One region of the Paracoccus sp. SSJ genome, then DNA from elsewhere that is predicted to be linked to it. Evidence: riboswitches for the same ligand, from Rfam matches in the RefSeq annotation. Region 1 holds a riboswitch; each other region holds the start of a gene.
The links. A riboswitch is a leader RNA that binds a small molecule or an ion and turns the genes downstream of it on or off. The one in region 1 is predicted to bind cobalamin.

Region 1 (5,682 bases):
CGATAGCCGCCCGGCCCCATGACCAGCGTGTTGCACTGGTGCCCGATGGGGGTCAGGAAATCGCAGCCGGCACCGACCGCCACCGCCATCAGGAAGGCATCGGGCCGATAGCCGAGCTGGCTGGCGAAAGTCGCCGCGATCGGCGCCATGACCAGCACCGTCGCGGCATTGTTCAGGAACGGCGTGACCGCCATGGCCGCGACCAGGATCAGCGTCAGCGCCCCCCAGACCGGCAGGCCCATCGCCGCCTGCGACAGCCAGGCACCCAACAGGTCGGTCACGCCGGTCTTTTGCAGCGCCTCGCTGACCGGGATCAGCGCGCCCAGCATGATCAGGATAGGCCATTCGATGGCCTCATAAGCCTCTTCGGCACTGATCGCGCCGGTCAGGATCATCAGCACGGCGGCGGCGAAAAAGGCGATGGCGACCGGCACCAGCCCCGCCGCCGTCGCCGCCATGGCCACCGCCAGGATCAGCACCGGCAGCAATTGCTTGCGCACCCCGCCCAGCCGGATGTCGCGCTCGGCCAGCGGCAAGAGGCCCAGCACCCGCATCCGCTCGGGCAAAAGCTCGATCGGCCCCTGCACCAGCAGCACGTCGCCCGCCGCCAGTACCGTCTGGCTGAGCCGCTGCGTCATGCGATGGCCGGCACGCGAGATGGCGATCAGGTTCACGCCGTGCTGGTCGAACAGCGCGATCCGCCCCACGCTTTGCCCCACCAGCAGCGAGGCGGGCGCGATCACCGCCTCGATGACGCCGATCTTGTCGGCGGGCAGTCCCTCTTCGGCCGCCGCATCCTGCCGGGTCAGCTCCATTCCCAGCTTGGTCACCGCGCGCTCCAGCGCATTCGGCTCGCCGCGTAAAAGCAGCGTGTCGCCCGTCTCGATCACCGTGTCGGGCAGCGTCACGGCACGGCGCGCGCCGCCCCGGATGAGGCCGGTGACGGCCACCTCGCCGTCGACGGCGCCCAGATAATCGCCCACCGTCATGCCGACGATGCCGGCGCCCTCGGGCACGGTGGCCTCGGTGTGATAGTCGCTGATGTTCACCGCCTCGCTCAACGACGCGGTGGCGCGGCGGTCCCTGGGCAGCAGGCGATGGGCGAATTGCAGGAAGACCAGCCCGACCAGCGACAGGCCGATGCCGACCGGGGCATAGTCGAACATGGTGAAGGGCTCGCCCGTCATCTGCTCGCGCACCCGCGAGACGATGATGTTGGGCGAGGTGCCGACCAGCGTGATCAGCCCGCCCAAGAGCGAGCCGAAGGCCATCGGCATCAGATAGACCGAGGGCGAATGCCTCGAACGCCGCGCCATCTTCAGCGCCGCCGGCATCAGCATGGCCAGCGCGCCGATGTTCTTGACCAGCGCCGACAGGAAGGTGACCGAGCCGACCAGCACCAGAAGCTGCCAGCGCAGCCTGCGCAACCGCAGGAGCACGCGGCGCATCACCGCCTCGATCACGCCCGAGCGCGAGATGCCGGCGCTGACCACCAGCGCACTGCCGACGATGATGACGATATCGTCGCTGAAGCCGCGAAACGCCTCGTCCGGCTTGACCGTGCCCGCCACCAGCGAGGCGAGCAGCGCGATCATCGCCACCACGTCGTAGCGCAGCCGCCCCCAGACGAACATCGCCATCATCGCGCAAAGGATCAGCACGGCCAGGATCTGCGGCATGGCCATCGGTTTGTCCGCCCTCCCTTTCGCGCACGGATGCCTGGACCCAATGCGGCGGCCGCGGGGCAGGTTCCGCCGCCCGCCGGCCCCCGCCGGACAGAATGTCGCGTCCGGTGCCAAGGATGGCGCTTGACAGCCGGCGCCCCGCTGCGGCAATGCGGGGCCGCTACGGTTCCGGCGCGATCTGCCGGATGAAAAGGGAACACCGGCGCGCCCATCGCCGCGATGCGGACGGGCAAGGCCGGGGCTGCCCCCGCAACTGTAGGCGGTGAGCGAAGGCCGAAGGCGCCACTGGGAAGATCCCCGGGAAGGCCGGCCCAAGCGATGATCCGCCAGCCAGGAGACCTGCCGCAGCGATCACCCATTTCCGGCGCGGGGCGCGTCTGGAAAGCGGCCTTCCGCAGAGGTGACAGTCGCCATCCCGCGGCCGGGCTGCCCTTGGCCTTTCCGCAGGACAGTTCTGCAAATCGCGGGCCGGATCCCGCGCTGGAAAGGCTTTGGAATGTTGTTCAGAACCCCGGCTTCCCTGCTGGCCGCCACCGCCCTGCTCCTGCCCGCCGCCGCAACGGGGCAGGAAGGCCAGGCCCCCGTCATGCTTGACCCGGTGGTCCTGTCGGGCGGGCTGTCGCCCGTCGCCGAAAGCGCCTATGGCCGGGCCTACAGCATCCTGACCGCCGAGGATTTGCGGCAGCGCGGCTTCGTCACCGTCCAGGACGCGCTGCGCGACCTGCCCGGGCTTGCCGTGACCTCGACCGGCGAGACCCTGACCAAGGTCCGCATCCGCGGGGGCGAAGCCAATCATGTGCTGGTGCTGATCGACGGGGTCGAGGCCAACTCTCCCGGCAACGGAGACTATGTCTTCAGCGGTCTTCTGACCGAGGATGTCGAGCGCATCGAGGTGCTGCGCGGCCCGCAATCGACCATCTACGGCGCCAATGCCGCCGCCGGGGTGATCGCGATCACCACCCGCCGCGCCTCTGTCCCGGGGCTGAGCTATGGCGGCGGGATCGAGATCGGCGGGCTGGGCACCCGCGCCGCCAGCGCCCATCTCCGCGCCATGGGCGAGCGCGGCCAGATCAGCTTCTCGGCGGCGACACGCCGCACCGATGGCGAGGACGCCTCGCGCACGCCCGGCGGCGATACCGAGTTCAACAACCGCGAGACGCTGACCCTCGGTGGCTCCTACGACATCGCCGAGGCCGTGACCGCCGGCTTCACCCTGCGCCGGACCTGGCAGGAATACGGCTACGACCGGGCGATCGACCCGGTGGATTCCCCCGACGACCATGTGATCGACACACCGCACACCGCCGACCGCAACGAAACCTATGGCTCGCTCTGGATCGAGGCCGAGGCGCTGGGGGGCAGGCTGCTGAACCGCTTCGCCGTCTCGGGCTCCAACCAGGCCACGGACCATTTCAACGACAGCGTGCCGGATTACGACGACGCCTCGCGGCTGCGGGATTTCAGGTATACCGGCACATGGGCGCTGGACGGCGGCAATGCCCGCAATTCCGCGCAAAAGCTCAATTTCGCGGTGCAGAAGAAGCGCGAGATCTATGAGAGCTCCTATGCACCGGGCGGCCGGTATGAGCGCGACACCAGATCGCTCGCGCTGGAATATCAGGGCCAGTTCGACAACGGGATCGGCATCCAGGCCGGCCTGCGGCGCGATTTCAACGACGATTTCCGCAACGCGACCACCTGGAACATCGCTGGCGCATGGCAATTGCCCGATCGCGACCTGCGCCTGCGCGCGGCCGCCGGCAAGGCCATCGTCAATCCCACCATGTTCGAGCTTTATGGCTATGCGCCGGGCAGCTATAGCGGCAACCCGGACCTGACGCCGGAAACCAGCCGCAGCTATGAAATCGGCGCCGACTGGAGTTTCGCAGCGGGACGGGCTGCGCTGGGGGCGACCCTGTTCACCAGCAAGGTCGAGGACATGATCGTCGGGGCCGGCACCACCTCGCAAAACATCGCCGGCACCAGCACGCGCAAGGGGTTCGAGGCCGATCTGCACTATGAAGCCACCGATTGGCTGCGGCTGGGCGCGACCTATACCTATACCGACGCCCGCACGGAAGACGACGATCCCATCCCGCGCCAGCCGCGCCACCAGCTTGGGCTGCGCGCCACGGGCGATTTTGCCGGGGGTCGCGGCTCGGCCACGGCCGATCTGCGCTATGTCGCGGGCAATTACGACGAGGAATGGTTCAGAAGCTGGACCCCGCCCACCACCGAACTGCCCGATTTCGTGACGGTGAACCTGGCCGCGCAATACGACCTGACCGAAAACCTGCGCCTGACCGGCCGCGTGGTGAACCTGTTCGACCGGGATTATTCCGAGGCCTGGGGCTATTACGGCCAGGGCCGCACCTTCTATGCCGGCCTGACGGCGCAATGGTAGGACGGCTTTGCCTTGCCGCCTGCCTTCTGGCCGGCCTGATCCTGCCCGCCGCGGCCGAGCCGCCGCGCCGGGTGCTGTCCGTGAACCTGTGCACCGACCAGCTGGCGATGCTGCTGGCTGCGCCGGGGCAGATCGTCTCGGTCTCGTATCTGGCGCAGGATCCCACCGCCTCGGCCATGGCGGATCAGGCCGCGCGCCTGCCCGCCAATCGCGGCCGGGCGGAGGAGATCTTCCTGATGCGGCCCGACCTGGTGCTGGCCGGCGCCTGGAGTTCGCCCGAGACGATCCGGCTGCTGCAACGCCTAGACATCCCGGTCGAGGTGTTCCCGGTCGAAACCGACATCGCCGGCATCCGCGCCAATATCCGCCGCATGGGCGATGTCCTGGGCCGGCAGGCCCGGGCAAAGGCGCTGCTGGCGCGTTTCGACGCCGATCTGGCCCGGCTGGCCGACGCGCCCCCGGGGCCGCGGCCGCGGGCCGCGCTCTACATGGTAAACGGCTACAGTTCCGGCCGCGACAGCCTGGCCGGGCAGATCGTCGCGCTGGCGGGCTTCGACAATGTCGCCGACGATCTCGGCCTGCCGGCGGGCGGGGTGGTGCCGCTGGAGGCGCTGCTGCTCTCGGGTCCCGACCTGCTGGTCGAGGGCCGCCGCTATCCCGGCAGTTCGCGCGCGCAGGAGGTGCTGGACCACCCCGCGCTCAAGGCGCTGAGCCGGGGCCGGCCCGCCGAGGTCATGTCCGATCCCGACTGGGTCTGCGGCACCCCCCACATCCTGCGCGCCATAGCCCAGTTGCGCGACGCGCGCCTTGCCTTGCAGGCCCGGCCATGACCGCGCCGCGCTATCCGCTGCTGATCGCCGCGCTGTCGCTGCTGGTAGCGGCGCTGTTCCTGGCCTCGCTGCTGACCGGACCGGCAGGAATCGGCCCGGGCGAAAGCCTCGCCGCGCTGTTTCGCGGCGACGACCTGCTGGCGCTGGTGATGCGCGAATTGCGCCTGCCGCGCGCCATCCTGGGCCTTCTCGTCGGTGCGGCGCTGGGGATGGCAGGCGCGGTGCTGCAAGGCTTCCTGCGCAACCCGCTGGCCGAGCCGGGGCTGATCGGCACCAGCGCCTCGGCGGCACTGGGGGCGGTGCTGGCGATCCAGACCGGGCTTTCGGCCGCGTTCCCGCTGGCTTTGCCCCTGGCGGCGCTGACCGGCGCGGCGCTGTCGGTGCTGCTGGTGCTGATGCTGGCCGGGCCGCGCGGCGGCGCACTGGCGCTGATCCTGGCCGGCATCGCCATTTCCGCGCTGGCGGGCGCGGCCACCTCCCTGGTGCTGAACCTTTCGCCCAACCCCTTTGCCATCAACGAGATCGTGTTCTGGATGATGGGTTCGCTGGCGGATCGCTCGATGCTGCATGTCTGGATCGCGGCGCCCTTCATGCTGCTGGGCTTTGCGCTGCTCTGGCCCACGCGCCGCGCGCTCGAGGCGCTGACGCTGGGCGAGGATGCGGCGGCCTCCAGCGGCGTGCATCTGGGCCGGCTGCGGCTGATGCTGGTCGCGGGCATCGCCGCGCTGATCGGCGGCGCCACGGCGGTGGCCGGCACGGTGGG
Region 2 (5,682 bases), on a different contig from region 1:
AGGGAACCTTGTCCTGCACCCGCCGGGCCAGCGCCACCATGTCATACCCCCCGGGCTCCTGCGCCGTCAGGATCGCGCGGGCGCCGGTGAAATCGGCAAACTGGCCAAGCTCAAGGTCGCGATGCCCGGGCAAGGCCAGCACCGGCACGACGCCCAGCCGGCAAAGCGCGAAGAACAGCGTGACGAATTCCCCGCAATTGGGGAATTGCACCACCACCCGGTCGCCGCGAACCAGTCCCAGCGCCGAAAGCCCGCCCGCCAATGCCAGCGCATCGCGGTGCAACCGGTCGTAACCGATCTGCCGCGCATCGTCGATCAGGGCGATCCGCCGACCCAGCCGCCCGGCTTGCCGCGCCAGCAGGTCGAAGAATGTCTCGTATCGCCAGATCCCGGCCTCGCGGTAACGGTCAGCGACGTCCCGGGGCCAGAACGGGCAGCGGGCCTGCCAGTCCAGAGCGTGATCTGCCACAGCAATCTCCTTTCGCAATCCGCTGGCGAAGGGTGGGCAAATCTTCCTTGATAGGGAGGACCATGTCCGCTCCGCCGAAATCCCGACCGTGACGACTGGCGGAGGGCTGAACGCACGGTATCTTATCTTTTTTATCGGATTACTGTCGCACAACTGCAGATGGGTGTAAAGTGATCCTGCGGCGCAGGTTGTGGCGCAGGGGTCACGCCCTGGATTCCCAGGCGCCGCCACCCCTTGCCCCAAGCCTTGTCAATCGGTTAACCCGGCGCTGTCGCTCGGCGGTTTCCCGCCGGCGGAACGGAATCGCAAATCGCAGCCAGCATTCGCCAGCCCGCAGTAGATCTGGATAGGGTTTGGAGATGAATGGACATAAAATCCCGGTGCTGCTTGGCACGGTCGCCATGCTGGCATTGGCCACGGCCCCCGCGCTGGCTCAGGACAATCAGGGCATGGCCGAGACGCTGCGGCTGGACGAAATCGTCCTGACCGGCGAAAAGCAGGCGCGCAGCATCAAGGATACCGCCTCTTCGGTGGCCGTCCTGACCACGCGCGACCTTGAGGAGAGCGGCGGGCAGGACAGCATCGCCGATGCGGCGACGGGCATCGCCAACGTGACCTATGTCGCCTCGGGCGGCCAAGGCGGCGCCCCCACCATTCGCGGGCAGGACAGCGAGGGTCCGAATTCCGGCGCGGTGGCCTTCTTCGGCGGCACGGCCCCGCGGCTGGCCTTCAATCTGGACGGGCATTATCTGGGCTACAACGAGATCGTCTGGGGCAGCCAGGCGCTTTGGGACGTCGAGTCGATCGAGGTCTTTCGCGGCCCGCAGACCGCGACCCAGGGCGCGAACTCGATCGCCGGGGCGATCATCGTCAAGACCAAGGATCCGACTTTCCAGCCCGAGGGCGCCGCGCAGCTGGAATATGGCAGCCACAGCCGCCGCCGCGCCAGCCTGATGGCCTCGGGGCCCTTGTCCGAGGATCTGGCCGGGCGCATCGCCGTCGACTACTGGGCGCGCGACAATTACATCGACTATACCAACCCCGACTTCGCGGTGGGCTCGACCGACCAGGACCATGAATCCCGCACCATCCGCGCCAAGCTGCTGTGGCAGCCGCAGGAGATCCCGGGGCTCGAGGGCAAGCTGACCTTCTCGCACAGCCTGACCAACCGGCCGAACTGGGAAGCCGCGACCGAGCCCTATGAGGATCTGGAAAGCGCCACCGCCTCGAATCCCAGCTGGCGGCTGCGCACGAACACCACCATCCTTGATGTCAGCTATGAATTCGGCAATGGCTGGACGTTGTTCAACCAGCTGCAATATTCCGACATCTGGGTCAAACGCTCGACCGAGCCGGTCAGCGCGGGCACAGCGATCCTGGATCAGGACGTGACCTCGAACGAGACGCGCGTAACCTTCGGGACGCCCGAGGACCGGATCAGCGGCGTAGCGGGACTGTTCGTCTCGCGCACCGATTCGGACGAGCTTCTGGATTACCGCGGCACCACCACCTATGACGACCGCAAGGACAGCCTGGGGATATTCGCCGAAACCACCTGGCGCCTTGCCGACCGCTGGAGCCTGACCGGCGGGCTGCGCTATCAGCGCGACGACATCACCCGGCGCGGCGTGTCGAGCTTTACCCCGAACGTGCTGGATTACGACGAAAGCTTCGACGCCTGGCTGCCCAGGATCGCGCTGGCCTATGACCTGGACGAGTCGACCCGCATCGGCGCCATGATCAGCAAGGGCTACAACCCGGGCGGGGTGACGCTGAACCTGACCAGCGGGGAATACGTGCCCTTCGATGCCGAGACCTCGTGGAACTACGAGATCTTCGGCCGCACCCGGTTGCTGGACGACCGGCTGGAACTGACCGGCAACCTGTTCTACACCCAGCTCCATGATGCGCAGCGCTATGTCGTGACCAGCCTGCCCGAGAACATCGGCAGTTCGATCACCGTCAATGCCGAGCGCGCCAAGTCCTATGGCCTGGAACTGGGGATGGACTATCTGCTGCGCGACAATCTGCGGGTCAAGGCGGGGCTGGGCCTGTTGCATACCGAGATCAGCCGCTTCACCAGCGCGGCGGCGGATTACCAGGGCCATCGCTTCGGCCGGTCCCCGGACTATACGCTTTCGCTGGCGGCCGATTGGGACATCACCCCGGAATGGCGGCTCAGCGGCCAGCTGCGCCATACCGACGGCTATTATTCCGACGACAACGAGGACCGCGACACCTGGGTCGATTCCTATACCGTGGCCAATGCCCGGCTGACTTGGCAACCGCGCGAGAACCTGCAGGCCTTCGCCTATGTCAACAACCTGTTCGACGACCGCTCGGTGACCTATCTGCGGGCCAGCCGCTCGATCGGCGGCTTCGAGGCCACCGTGGTCGAGCCACGCGAGCTGGGTATCGGCCTGAAGATGACCTTCTGATGCGAACGAATGCCCCGACAAGGATCGGGGCATTCATCTTCTCTAAGAGCCTGCTGATCCATCGGGCCTGGACTGGCCGGTTCCGAATTGTACGACGCTCTACCACGAGCAGAAAATTTGCATGTACAAAACCGTATCGGCCTGCTTCAGGTCCGCTGCACCCGTTGTTGTGAGCGGTCTGACTTCCTCTCTTGGACAAAGTGTCGCAGGTCAATACAACATCTTGACGGATACGGCGCCTTAATCCCTATATGTAGGCATCACGGTTCTTTCGGGTCGATCCGGCCCGAAAGCGAAGAGGGAAGCCGGTGCGCCTTTCGGAGCAAGGCCGGCGCTGCCCCCGCAACTGTAAGCAGCGAGCCTGCGCCGGATCACGCCACTGGTGCCGCACGGCATTGGGAAGGCCGGCAAGGGCCGCGACCTGCGAGCCAGGAGACCTGCCGTGACGATGACGATGAACCACGGGCGGGGTGTCCCGGCGGTGCGCCTGGCAATGCGGCCTTGTCGCCGCAGGGCTCCATGCGTCCTGGCCTGCCCCGCCCACAGCAGCACGGGGAACAGATGCGGCCATTCTTCACCACCAGACCTGCCGAGGCCGGCGTCGCCGTCCGCAGCACCGCAAGGGCGGCAGCAAGCCGCAGGCAAGGGAGGGCGCGTTGATGCCGGCGCCGCTTACGCCCCCGCCCGCCGCGCCGGCAAGGGATGTCGCCGTCGATGTCGCCTCGTCGGTCAACGAATACTTGAACCGTGCCGATTGGCGGGTGAATGCCAACGCCAACCAGGACTATTCGCTCGGCGGGCTGATCCTGAACGTCTCGGGCAAGGTGGTGGCCAACTACTGGCTGTCGCATGTCTATCCGCTTGCCATGGGCGAGGCGCACCGCCGGGGCGACCTGCATATCCACGACCTCGACATGCTGGCCGGCTATTGCGCCGGCTGGTCGCTGCGCACCTTGCTGACCGAGGGCTTCAACGGCGTCCCCGGCAAGGTCGAGGCCGGGCCGCCGAAACGCCTGTCCAGCGCCATCGGCCAGATCGTGAACTTCCTGGGAACGCTGCAAAACGAATGGGCCGGCGCGCAGGCCTTCAGTTCCTTCGACACCTATATGGCCCCCTTCATCCGCAAGGATGGCTTGGGCTATGCCGAGGTGCGGCAGGCCATGCAGGAGCTGATCTTCAACCTCAACGTCCCCTCGCGCTGGGGCACGCAGACCCCGTTCACCAACCTGACCTTCGACTGGGTCTGCCCCGAGGATCTGCGCGACCAGGTGCCCGTGATCGGCGGTCAGCCAATGAATTTCACCTATGGCGCCTTGCAGGCCGAGATGGACATGATCAACCGCGCCTATATCGAGGTGATGACGCGCGGCGACGAAAAGGGCCGGGTCTTCACCTTTCCGATCCCGACCTACAACATCACGCCGGACTTTCCCTGGGACAGCGAGAACGCCAAGCTGCTGTTCGCGATGACGGCGAAATACGGCCTGCCCTATTTCCAGAACTTCCTGAACTCGGACCTCAAGCCGAACATGGTGCGGTCCATGTGCTGCCGGCTGCAACTGGACCTGACCGAGCTGCTGAAACGCGGCAACGGCCTGTTCGGCAGCGCCGAGCAGACCGGCTCGCTGGGCGTCGTCACCGTCAACTGCGCGCGGCTGGGCCATCTGCACAAGGGCAACGAGGCCGGGCTCCGGCGTCGCCTGGACGAATTGCTCGACCTGGGCCGCGACAGCCTGGAGATCAAGCGCCGGGTGATCCAGCGGCTGATGGACGACGGGCTGTTTCCCTATAGCCGGCGCTACCTGGGCACGCTGCGCAACCATTTTTCGACCCTGGGCGTGAACGGCATCAACGAGATGATCCGCAACTTCACCGACGATGCACATGACATCACCACGAGCTGGGGCCATGGCTTCGCGCTGCGGCTGCTCGACCATCTGCGGGCGCGCATCACCGCCTTCCAGGAACAGACCGGACATCTCTATAACTTGGAGGCGACGCCGGCAGAGGGCACCACCTATCGCTTCGCCAAGGAGGACCGCAAGCGTTTCCCCGGCATTCTCCAGGCCGGCACCGAACACGAGCCTTACTACACAAACTCGAGCCAGCTTCCGGTCGGCTTTACCGACGACCCGTTCGAGGCGCTGGAACGGCAAGAGGCGCTGCAGCGCAAATACACCGGCGGCACGGTCTTGCATCTCTACATGGGCACGCAGCTGTCCTCGGCCGAGGCCTGCCGCAAGCTGGTGCGCCGGGCACTGGAGAACTTCGGCCTGCCCTACATCACCGTCACGCCGACATTCTCGGTCTGCCCCAGGCATGGCCATATCGCGGGCGAACACGCGTTCTGCCCGCGCTGCGACGAAGAGCTTATCGCGAAAAAGCGGCAATCGGCCGCGCATTGAGAAAGGAAAAGACCATGTTCGACGACCGGAAAACCGGACCGGAAGAGATCCTGCTGGCGGATGAGGAACGCCAGCCCTGCGAGATCTGGACGCGGGTGATGGGCTATCACCGCCCGGTATCCTCGTTCAACCGCGGCAAGAAGGGCGAATTCCGCGAGCGGCTGTATTTCAGCGAGCGGCAGGCCGATCTTGGCTGAGATCCGCATCGGCGGCCTGCAGCGCCTCTCCAGCTGCGACTGGCCGGGCGAGCTGGTCGCCACCCTTTTCCTGCAGGGCTGTCCCTGGGACTGCCCCTATTGCCACAACCCGCATCTCATCCCGCCCGAGGCCGAGGGGGCGCTGGATTGGCAAGAGATCCTGGGCTTTCTGG
Region 3 (5,682 bases), on a different contig from region 1:
CCAGTGGATTCGCTCGACCGTCAGTCGGCGGCCCAAGTCGTCATGCGGGATGCCAAGGATTGCGCCGCATGATGCCAACGCGTCCAGCCCCACCGCATGGGCCAGTTGATGCGCCTTGCCGGGATAGGTGGAGAGCACGACGGCGCGTCGCGACGCTTGCCGCAGCCGGTGCCATGCCTTGATCCGCGCCACCGCCGCGTTGATGCGGCCCATGTCCGGGGCGTGGATCAGGCGCGAGAACTCCAGCGCCGGGTCGCGGACCTGCGGTTGCTTGAAGCTGACGGCGCCCAGGAAGATGCGGCCATCGACCTCGGGCAGCACGACATGCATGGCCAGGTCGGCGGCGGAAAGCCCCCGGTCCTCGGCTGCCCACAGGGCGCGGGGCGCGGTGGACAGCGCCACCTGGAACACGGGGCAATCCGTGCCGTCGAAGGGCGTGGCGCCCGCATCGTCGCGCGCGGAAAAGGCGGTCAGGTTCACCACCGCCGCAAGGCCGGACAGATGCGGCGCCAGCCAAGCGGCAAAGCCCGGTGCCTTGAGCGAGGGCGCGAACACCCCGGTCGCGGCAAAGCCCGCCCCGCGCAGGGCCCGGATCATCGCATCCACCGGCGCAAGGTCGGCCGCGGTCAGGTAGCTGCGATAGAAGCTGACCAGCACCGGGGCCTCGCCCGGCGTGGGGCCTGCGGTCACGCCTGCGTCGGGATCGTAGAAACCCCATTGCGGGATCGCGGCCTCGCCATGGACCGGGGCGGCGGGCAGTCCTGCCGCCTGCGCCAGTTCCGCCAGTGCCATCTGCGCCGCGACCGCGCCGCCTTCGTCGCAAAGCGCCGCCAGCCGGCGCAGCACCGGCACCGGCAAGGTCGAGAAACGGTCCAGCGTCGGATCGGGCCGACCGTCCGCCGGCAGGAAGGCCAGTGCGATGCCCCGCCTGCGCGCCAGATCCTGCAGGCTGGCTGTGCCGTAAGGCCAATAGGGCTCGCCGCCGATCAGCCGGACCAGCACGGCGCGGGCGCCGGAAAGCGTGGCCTCGCAATATTGATCGACGGAAACCGGATGCCGCAGCGCCGAGAGGTTGCACAGCCGCAGCGCGGGCAGGCCCTCGCCAGCCCTGTGCCAGCCTGCCGCGAAAGCGCCCAGGTCGCTGTCCGAATAGGACAGCACGACCAGGTCGGCGGGGCTTTGGCCGGGGTCGGTCGGGACCTCGGTTTCCTCAAGCCCACGGCTTTCGCGAAAGACGACATGCATGGCTTACGCGGCCAGGACCGCCCGGATCGCGGCCTCGTCGATGTCGTCATGCTCGGCGATCACCACGAGGCGCGAGGCGCGGGGGCCGTCGCCCCAGGGCCGGTCGTATTGATGGCGCACCCGTTCGCCCACCGCCTGCACCAACAGGCGCATGGGCTTGCCGGCGACGGCGACATGGCCCTTGACGCGCAGGATGTTCTGCTCGCGCGCCAGCCGCTCGATGCGGGCGGCAAGGTCGCTGGGATCGGCGATCTCGGCCAGTTCGATCACCACCGAGTCGAAATCGTCATGCTCGTGATCGTCGGCGCCGTCGTGATGGCTGGGGCGGGCGGCAAGGTCGTCCTCGGCCGCCGCACCCAGGCCCAGGATCACGCGCGGGTCGATCACCCCATCGGTCAGCGGCAGGATCGGCAGCTTGCGCGGGGCCTCGGCCTCGATCACCGCGCGGGCGGCGGCCAGCCCGTTCTCGCCGGCCAGGTCGGCCTTGGACAGCAGCACGATGTCGGCGCAGGCGATCTGGTCCTCGAAGACCTCGGAAAGCGGCGTCTCGTGGTCCAGGCTGGGATCAGTTGCGCGCTGCGCCTCGACGGCGGCCTCGTCGGGGGCGAAGCGGCCGGCGGCCACGGCCTCGGCATCGGCCAGCGCGATCACCCCGTCAACGGTGATGCGCGAGCGGATCGCCGGCCAGTCGAAGGCCTTCAGCAGCGGCTTGGGCAGCGCAAGGCCCGAGGTCTCGATCAGGATGTGATCGGGCTTGACGGGCATCGCCATCAGCCGCTCCAGCGTCGGGATGAAATCGTCGGCGACGGTGCAGCAGATGCAGCCGTTCGACAGCTCCATGATGTTCTCGGCCGGGCAGTTCTCGTCGGCGCAGGATTTCAGGATCTCGCCATCGACGCCCATGGTCCCGAATTCATTGACCAGCACCGCCAGCCGCTTGCCCTGCGGCTGCGACATCAGGTGACGGATCAGCGTGGTCTTGCCGGCGCCGAGAAAGCCGGTGATGACGGTCACGGGGGTCTTGGTCAGGTCGCTCATCTCTCATCCAATCGGGGGAATGCGCGCGAGGCTGCGCTTGCGGAAAATCGTGACGCGCTCGCGCCAGGGCACGATGCCGTCGGGGGCCTGGGCGTAAGCCGCGGCGCCGGCCAGGATCTCGGGGGCGTCCCCGGCCTCCATCCGGCCATAGACATAGGTCCAGCGGCCCGGCGCCGACAGCGCGATGGCGGCGCCGTTGGCGCAGGCGGACAGGCATTCGACCGGGACGATGCGCACGCCCTCGGGTGGGCCTTCGGCGGTCAGTGCGTCGTGCAGCCGCGCGCCGGGCACGGGCTCGCCCTCGGGGACGGGCTGGCCGGCGCGGCAGGTGATGCAGACATGCAGCGTGACTGTCATGCGCCCTTCATCCGTTATGGCGGCAGGGCGCAGGGGCGCAAATGCCCCAAGCCCCAGCGGGAACACCCCGTCCGCCGGTCAATTCTTCTGCACCGGCAGGTCTCCCGGCTTGCGGATTCGGGCCTGGGCCCACGGCCGCCCCGCCTTCCCGGCTTTCGCCAGTGGCAGAGGGGCGACCTTTCCGGTCACGGTCGCGGGGGCGGCTGCTTTCAGGCGGTTGCCTGTCGCATTCCCTCTTAGCCTGTCATAGGACAGGAACCAGCGCCCCATGTCTGTGCGCGCCCGGTCCCGACTTGTCAAGCGAAGGAGTGCCCGATGCAGGCCGACGACAACACCCGCCACGCCGAGAAGATGGCCCGGATCAAGGCCGCCCGCGACAGGATGATGCAGGAAAAGCAGGGCGAAAAGGGCCTGGTCATCGTCCATACCGGCAAGGGCAAGGGCAAGTCCTCGTCGGGCTTCGGCATGATCCTGCGCTGCATCGCCCATGGCATGCCCTGCGCGGTGGTCCAGTTCATCAAGGGCGCGTGGGATACCGGCGAGCGGCGGTTGCTGACCACGCATTTCGGCGAGTTGTGCCAGTTTCATGCCATGGGCGAGGGCTTTACATGGGAAACCCAGGATCGCGAGCGCGACATCGCCGCCGCCCGCGCCGGCTGGGAAAAGGCCAAGGAGCTGATCCGCGATCCCTCGATCCGCATGGTGCTGCTGGACGAGATCAACATCGCACTGCGCTATGACTACCTGGACCTGGACGAGGTGCTGGCCTTCCTGCGCGACGAAAAGCCGCCGATGACCCATGTCGTGCTGACCGGGCGCAACGCCAAGCCGGAACTTATCGCGCTGGCCGATCTTGTGACCGAGATGGAGCAGGTCAAGCACCCGTTCCGCGACGGGATCAAGGCCCAGCCGGGCGTGGAGTTCTAGGAGCATGGAGAAATCGCAGGACAAGCCGAAGCTGCTTTCGGGCGGCAATCCGCAGATCCCCAAGGGCTATGGCGAGGCGCCGGTCCGCGCCTATATCGCCGCCATGCCGGGCTGGAAGCAGGGGATCGGCCGGAAACTGGACGAGATCATCACCCGCGCCGTGCCGGGGGTGAAGAAGGCGGTGAAATGGAACTCGCCCCTTTACGGGGTCGAGGAGGGGCACTGGTTCCTCAGCTTCCATTGCATGACGAAATACATCAAGGTCGGCTTCTTTCGCGGCACGCAGCTTGAACCGATGCCGCGGGTCGCCTCGAAGCAGCCGGAGGTGCGCTACCTGCATATCCCCGAGGGACCGTTCGACGAGAAACAATTCGCCGACTGGGTCAGGCAGGCCAGCCGCCTGCCGGGCGAGAAGATGTAGCGCTCAGCGCCGCTGCCAGTCCCGCGCGATGTTTTCCTGCCAGCCGGTGCGGTGCAGCAGCGGCGTGTCGTCGGCGAACTCGGGCCAGCCGAGGCAGATGAGTGCCGAGAATTCCCAGTCCTGCGGCGCTTGCAGCAGCGCCGTGATCCGCGCGGGGTCGAGGATCGAGACCATGCCAAGGCCCAGGTTGCGCACCCGCGCCGCCAGCCACAGCGCATGGATCGCCATGGCCGTCGACTGCCGCAGGGTCTGCGGCATGGTGGCGCGGCCCAGGCCGTGGCCCTCGGACGGGTCGATCTGGGTAAAGACGGCCAGCCAGACAGGTGCATGGTCCAGGCCGGCGAGCTTCAGCGCATCGTATTCCTGCCGCTGCCGGCCCTGGTAGCGGCCTGCGGCCTGGGCATTGCAGCGCAGGAAATCGGCGCGGATCTTGGCCCGCAGGGCCGGACTTTCGACCCGGATCACCTGCCAGGGCCGGGCATTGCCGACCGAGGGCGACAGTTCCATCGCCGCGTGCAATTCGTCCAGCAGCGGCTCGGGGATCGGGTCGTCGCGGAAATGCCGCACGTCGCGGCGCCATCGCAGGATGCGCTCCAGTGCGGCCCGGTCCTCAGCGCCGAACTCCATTACGGCGCCGCGCAGATGGCGCTGTCGGGCAGGCCCTCGGCCCCGGCGCGGATGCCGATGGGGCGGTCGGGCACGGTCAGCTCGACGGCGAGCGGATGGCCGGCGACGGTCAGCGGGCGGTGGTCGTTCGAGTTCAATTCGACCCGCAGCCGGTCGCCGGGCACGAGCATGTCGAGGTGATGGGCCGGGCCGTAAAGCCGGGCGATCTTTGTGCCGTTGCGATAGAGATGCGCATGGCCCTCGCCGCTGCGATCGGCCAGCCCGGCATGTTCGGGGGCAAAGCAGAAGCCCTGCGCTTCGACGAACAGGTTCCAGCCTGCGGTGCTGTCGGGCTCCAGCCGGGCCGAGGCGGTGGCGCTGCCGGCGGGCAGGTCGATGGGAGGGCCGTGGTCATGCGCCGCGGCCTGCACGCCATGGCCATGCGCGCCATGATCGTGGCCGTCCAGCGTGATGCCGTTGGCGGCGGCGATGACAAAGCCCATGCCGCCGCCGAAGATCAGGCCGATCAGCAGCATCGGGATCGAGCGATCCATGTCTTTTCCCCGTTTCATGGAAAGGCCGGGCGCGGAATGCACGCCCGGCCGTAAGGGTTGCGGCCCGGATCAGGCGGCTTGCGGAACCGGCGCGCTTTGGCTTTCGCGCTGCCAGAACCAGCCGGCCAGCAGGCCCAGAAGCACCCAGGCCATGGCGCCGGCACCCAGCGCGCGGCCGGCGAACTCGGCCGAAAGCTCGGGCGGGACCGGGCCGGCATAGCTGTCGGGCTGCGGCGCGCCGATCACATGCGGCGCCAGGATCAGCACGACCGCCACGCCCCAGGCCGCCCAGCCCTTGCCAAAGGCGATCAGCCACAGCGCAAGCCCAGTGGCCAGCGCCGTGCCCAGCCACCAGATGGCGCGGACCTGCACATCGGCGGCGGCGACGCCCGGCACCTCGGGGGCAAGACCGAAGGCGGGGGCAAGCTGCATGGTCAGGTAGCCCGCAAGCCCCCAAAGCAGCCCCTGCCGCGCGGTGACCGCATTGCCCTGCGATTCGGAAACCGCCATCAGCGCCACCAGCATCAGCCCGTA

Region 2: it holds a riboswitch for cobalamin, as region 1 does, so the genes downstream of both, QPR87_RS12085 (ribonucleoside triphosphate reductase) here and QPR87_RS14595 (TonB-dependent receptor plug domain-containing protein) in region 1, are expected to answer to the same signal.
Region 3: it holds a riboswitch for cobalamin, as region 1 does, so the genes downstream of both, QPR87_RS13590 (DUF1636 family protein) here and QPR87_RS14595 (TonB-dependent receptor plug domain-containing protein) in region 1, are expected to answer to the same signal.

Annotation. Positions count from the first base shown of each region.
Region 1 covers NZ_JASSPE010000013.1:2,170-7,851, reverse strand. Annotated here, with positions in the region: gene QPR87_RS14600 (SLC13 family permease) at 1-1,685, opposite strand, end outside; cobalamin riboswitch at 1,832-2,046, shown strand; gene QPR87_RS14595 (TonB-dependent receptor plug domain-containing protein) at 2,182-4,089, shown strand; gene QPR87_RS14590 (ABC transporter substrate-binding protein) at 4,083-4,919, shown strand; gene QPR87_RS14585 (FecCD family ABC transporter permease) at 4,916-5,682, shown strand, end outside.
Region 2 covers NZ_JASSPE010000009.1:119,152-124,833, forward strand. Annotated here, with positions in the region: gene QPR87_RS12075 ((2,3-dihydroxybenzoyl)adenylate synthase) at 1-469, opposite strand, end outside; gene QPR87_RS12080 (TonB-dependent receptor) at 829-2,907, shown strand; cobalamin riboswitch at 3,154-3,366, shown strand; gene QPR87_RS12085 (ribonucleoside triphosphate reductase) at 3,567-5,312, shown strand; gene nrdD (anaerobic ribonucleoside-triphosphate reductase) at 5,327-5,509, shown strand; gene QPR87_RS12095 (anaerobic ribonucleoside-triphosphate reductase activating protein) at 5,502-5,682, shown strand, end outside.
Region 3 covers NZ_JASSPE010000011.1:79,571-85,252, forward strand. Annotated here, with positions in the region: gene cobN (cobaltochelatase subunit CobN) at 1-1,245, opposite strand, end outside; gene cobW (cobalamin biosynthesis protein CobW) at 1,249-2,283, opposite strand; gene QPR87_RS13590 (DUF1636 family protein) at 2,287-2,640, opposite strand; cobalamin riboswitch at 2,718-2,918, opposite strand; gene cobO (cob(I)yrinic acid a,c-diamide adenosyltransferase) at 2,956-3,567, shown strand; gene QPR87_RS13600 (DUF1801 domain-containing protein) at 3,572-3,988, shown strand; gene bluB (5,6-dimethylbenzimidazole synthase) at 3,992-4,615, opposite strand; gene QPR87_RS13610 (hypothetical protein) at 4,615-5,148, opposite strand; gene QPR87_RS13615 (CbtA family protein) at 5,218-5,682, opposite strand, start outside.